Regions from separate parts of the Labrys sp. HAY1-8F genome, predicted to be linked through region 2. Evidence: predicted binding sites of a transcription regulator. Region 2 holds the regulator's gene; the other holds the start of a gene.

Region 1 (2,393 bases), on a different contig from region 2:
TTCGGACAGCAACCCTGAGGAAGCCAGTGAGCATGAATTTCGAGGCCTGATCGCCGGCCTGAATGTCGATGAACGCGCCGATCTTCTCACGCTTCTTTATATCGGACGCGGCGATTTCAGCGCCAGCGAATGGAATGCTGCGCGCAGCTTGGCGCTCGAGCGGGATGCGGCTTCTCTTCACCTGGGAAATTATCTGGTTGCTACCCCCAATCTGCCGGATTTGCTCGGCGAAGGCTTGGCGGCGATCGGAGTCGGGCTCGATGACGAGAGTCTGGGATCGGCAGAGGCAGCGTCAAAGGACGGCGTCGAGATTCATCGCCTCAAGCGTTCGGATCGCTGAAAGCCGTCGCGCCGGTGGCCTCGTCGCACAGGTTTTTAGCGCGGCTTTCGATACCCGCCTTGTCGTTAGCGAACCTATTCGCCCGTCCATCCTGCCGGATTTCTCCCGGATTCGTTGTAAAGCTGGGATTGCAGTCCTTCAGGCGCCTGGGAGCAACTGGGCAGTTTCGCCCCATAGGCGGCGAACGATATCGTTACCGACTCTTGCACAGGCCTAGATCGCGACAATCTTCGACGAGTCCCGGGGAACGTCATTCTACCAGAGCAGTTTGAACAGATACTCGGGTGGAGAATGCTGATGGGCACCGAAGACCTCGAGGTGGAACTCGTAAAAATCAGCTGGGTATGCTTCGTCTGCAGAAGGTTGGTTTTTGCCACTCCCATTGACGGGACCGATGAACTGGAGATGGCCGTTCCGGGCTCGTGTTGTCACCCTGCCAAATGCTTTGAGGTCGCCGAAGCGATGATATTGGCCCCGGCTGTCGCCTCAGATGAATATCCCCGCCAGTGAGAACGCCAATTTACTTTTATTGCACCGGCATCGAGGAGGTTCACGAGGAAGTTGGCGAGGGGATGGGCGCACCAGAGCGCAACCTCGCTCTTGTTGATCTTTCGATGAGGCGCAGGCACGCAAGTTGCCGGTTTCGAGGCGAGCCTGAAGGATACCCGAACAATCTGGCGCATCGTCTGGCCTCGGGGAACCTGACGATGCCCCGCCGATCGCATGAATTTTTCCGCGTCGATAACCAGATTATGACCGGTTTCAGAGCCTCGTGTTTAGCCATCGCGTTCGGACGGCACACTCGTTGGCAGATCGACAACGAGATAAAGCCTTTGTTTGGTCAAGGCGGTCGCACGATGATTTTCACCGTGCCGGACGTGCTGGGGCATTGTGACGAAAGGGGCTCCAGGCGTACGTCACAACTTCTCTCATTAGTTCCGACCTTTACGTACGACGGTTTTTATCTATGACCGTTATGTGACAATTCTGCAGCCGGATTCGAAGCATGCTCAGTTGGTTCAAGAAGCTCCTGCCGCGCGAGGACAAGTTCTTCCACTTGTTCGAGCGTCATTCGAAGACAGTGGTCGGCGCGGCCGAAGCGATGAAGGCGATGCTGGCGGGCAAGGGCGATATCGAGAAGCACTGCAACCGCATCGTTGAACTCGAAGACGAGGCGGACGAAATCACCCGAGAGGTGCTGCTTGCAACCCGCCGCAGCTTCATAACGCCGTTCGATCGCGGCGACATCAAGGATCTGATCCAGTCCATGGATGATGCGATCGACATGCTCAACAAGACAGTGAAGACCATCCGGCGTTTCGAACAACGCACATTCGAGCCTGGCATGCGGGAAATGGGTGTGCTGATCGCCGAGGCTGCGCATCTGGTCGCCGAGGCGATACCGCTGCTCACGCAGATCGGGCCGAATTCGGCGAGGCTCAGTGCACTCGCCGAAGAGGTTACGCGGGTTGAGGGCAAATCGGACGAGCTCTACGAAGAGGGGCTGAAGAACCTTTTCCGCATCAATGGCACCAACAATGCCATGGCCTATCTCATCGGCAGCGAAATCTATGGCGAACTGGAGAAGGTCGTCGACCGCTTCGAAGACGTTGCCAACGAGATCAGCGGCATCGTCATCGAGAACGTCTGATGGAAACAGCTCTCGCCTTGCCGCTCCTGGTCGGACTCATCGTCGTCGGGCTCATTTTCGATTTTCTCAACGGTCTGCACGATGCGGCCAATTCGATCGCCACCATCGTTTCGACGCGTGTGCTCAGGCCGCATTATGCCGTATTCTGGGCGGCATTCTTCAATTTCATCGCCTTCCTTTTCTTCGGCCTGCACGTGGCCGAGACGCTTGGTACCGGCATCGTCGACCCCGCCATCGTGTCGCCGGCGGTGATTTTTGCGGCCCTGTTGGGCGCGATTGTGTGGAACGTGCTCACTTGGCTGCTTGGCATTCCGTCGAGCTCCTCGCACGCACTCGTGGGCGGCCTGGTGGGCGCAGGTCTGGCCAAGACGGGCGGAAACGCCATCGTATTTTCAGGCCTCG
Region 2 (2,393 bases):
CATCGTTACATCCTTTGATCAGGAATTGCGCGAATTGCGCAACATGATCGCCGAAATGGGTGGCTATGCAGAGAAGAGCGTAGCCGACAGCGTCGAAGCCCTGCTCAAGCGCGACACCCAGCGCGCCAAGGCCGTGATCGAGCTCGATCTGGCGATCGACAAGCTCCAGCGCCAGGTCGAGGACCGGGCTATCCTGGTCATCGCCAAGCGCCAGCCACTGGCACTCGACCTGCGCGAAATCGTCTCGGCCCTGCGGGTGGCCAACGATCTCGAACGCATCGGCGACCTCGGCAAGAACGTCGCCAAGCGCGTGGTGGCCATCCACAGCCATGCGCAGCCGGCCCAGCTCTTCGGCGGTTTCGACCATATGGCTGACCTGGTGCTCGAGCAGCTCAAGCAGGTCCTCGACGCCTTCGCCCAGCGCAATGTCGAAGAAGCGCTCTCGGTCTGGAGTTCGGACGGCGAGATCGATGCGATGTACACCTCGCTGTTCCGCGAATTGCTGACCTACATGATGGAAGATCCGCGCAATATCGGCTTCTGCACCCATCTGCTGTTCTGCGCCAAGAACATCGAGCGCATCGGCGACCATGCCACCAACATCGCCGAAACGGTGCATTACCTGGTGACCGGTGAATCGCCGGCCGGCGAGCGGCCCAAGGCGGACAACAGCACCGATCTCGTCGACCTTCCTGTGCCGGCTAAGTAACAAGGGATAGGCCATGCCTCCCAAGGTTCTGATCGTCGAGGACGAAGAAGCACTGACCTTGCTGCTGCGCTACAATCTCGAAGCCGAAGGCTATGAGGTCGACAGTGTGGCGCGCGGTGACGATGCCGAGATCCGCCTGCGCGAAAGCGTGCCGGATCTGGTATTGCTGGACTGGATGCTGCCGGGGTTGTCGGGTATCGAATTGTGCCGGCGCATCCGCATGCGGCCGGAAACCGAGCGCCTGCCCGTGATCATGCTCACGGCGCGTGGCGAGGAAACCGAGCGTGTGCGGGGTCTGGCCACCGGCGCCGACGATTATGTCGTCAAGCCCTTCTCCGTGCCGGAACTCTCGGCCCGCGTGCGCGCTCTGCTGCGTCGGGCCAAGCCCGATCACGTCGCCTCCCTGCTCAAGGCCGGTGACATTTCCCTCGACCGCGAGACCAAGCGCGTTCATCGCGGCAATCGCGAGATCCGCCTCGGCCCGACCGAGTTCCGTCTGCTCGAATTCCTGATGCAGGCGCCGGGACGCGTATTCGCACGCGAGCAATTGCTCGACAGCGTCTGGGGCCGCGACGTCTATATCGACGAGCGCACGGTCGACGTGCATGTCGGGCGACTGCGCAAGGCGATGAACCGCACGCGCGAGATCGACCCGATCCGCACGGTTCGCGGCGCCGGCTATTCCTTCGACGAGACCTTCGCCAAGCAGGCCTAGGACGGATATTTCATCGCCCGACACCAAGGCCGGCGGCTCACCGCCGGCCTTGTCGCATCACGTACCCGGTACTCGCCCGATCTAGGCGATTTCAGAGGCTTGCGATAAGACGACTTGCCAAAGAAAATGCCGGGGTTGCCATGATCCGTTCCTTGCTCGTCGCGTCGCTTTTGACTGCCAGTTCGTTGGCGCTGCTTCCCAGCGATGCCGCAGCGGCCAAGCTCAAGAAAACCTTGTGTTCGGGCGAGTTCGGTACCGGCTCCGGCTTGGCAGGCTCCTATATCGGCAAGGATTGCTTCATCGCAGCCGACAGCGACATGCAGGAGCAGGTCGCCGGTATCTGCAAGGAAGGCTCGCGATGCGAGGTCGAGGCCATGGTGGAGGTCGCACCCGATGGCAGCAGGCAGATCAGGACCGTCTTGTCCGTCAGGCAGGCCGGACGCGCGCCCGCCACGCACACGTCCTATGCCCAGAAGGCGGGCAACTATGCCGACGGCATCTATGCCTTGCAGGACGATGGCTGCGACAAGCAGGGGGCGACGCCAGGCAACCGGGTTTCCGTGCAGCTTCTACGGGCAGCCGGTCCTGCCATCCAGCTCTACGGCAAATATTGCGCGGTCATCGAGGCCGATGGCGAGGAGCCTTCCAGCGCCAAGTTCCAGGCGACGCTGCAGCTTCGATGCGGCAGCTCGCCGGCGCAGGACCAGGCCCTGCGAAGCGGCCGCTCCGGCACGGCGGAAACCATCGTGATGACCCCCGCCCCCGAGCGGCAGCTGTGGCTCGATGAAGACACATTGATCCGTTGCCCGATCAAGCGCGCCTATACACCGCAATGGTGGATCGAGGCCCCGCCCTTCAATGGCCGCTATCCCCAATAGCTTCTGCAGGCGCCGATATCAGCCCAGAGCCGCCAGGCGCCCTTGCAGATAACGGCGGATGACGGGATCACTCTCCAGCCCGATCGCCCGC

What was found. The regulator PhoB, encoded in region 2, activates phosphate uptake and scavenging genes when phosphate is short. The targets are predictions, from matches to a motif close to TGTCATNNANCTGTCAT.
Region 1: ACR9ZN_RS06425 (DUF47 family protein) is a predicted target of PhoB. The motif match lies at 1,308-1,324, and genes of this name have one in related genera.

What each region holds. Positions count from the first base shown of each region.
Region 1 is NZ_JBPGWZ010000001.1:1,410,684-1,413,076, reverse strand. It holds gene ACR9ZN_RS06435 (DUF3775 domain-containing protein) at 1-340, shown strand, start outside; gene ACR9ZN_RS06430 (hypothetical protein) at 638-850, shown strand; gene ACR9ZN_RS06425 (DUF47 family protein) at 1,347-1,991, shown strand; gene ACR9ZN_RS06420 (inorganic phosphate transporter) at 1,991-2,393, shown strand, end outside.
Region 2 is NZ_JBPGWZ010000002.1:2,233,438-2,235,830, forward strand. It holds gene phoU (phosphate signaling complex protein PhoU) at 1-709, shown strand, start outside; gene phoB (phosphate regulon transcriptional regulator PhoB) at 723-1,424, shown strand; gene ACR9ZN_RS19420 (hypothetical protein) at 1,565-2,302, shown strand; gene ACR9ZN_RS19425 (RNA polymerase sigma factor) at 2,321-2,393, opposite strand, start outside.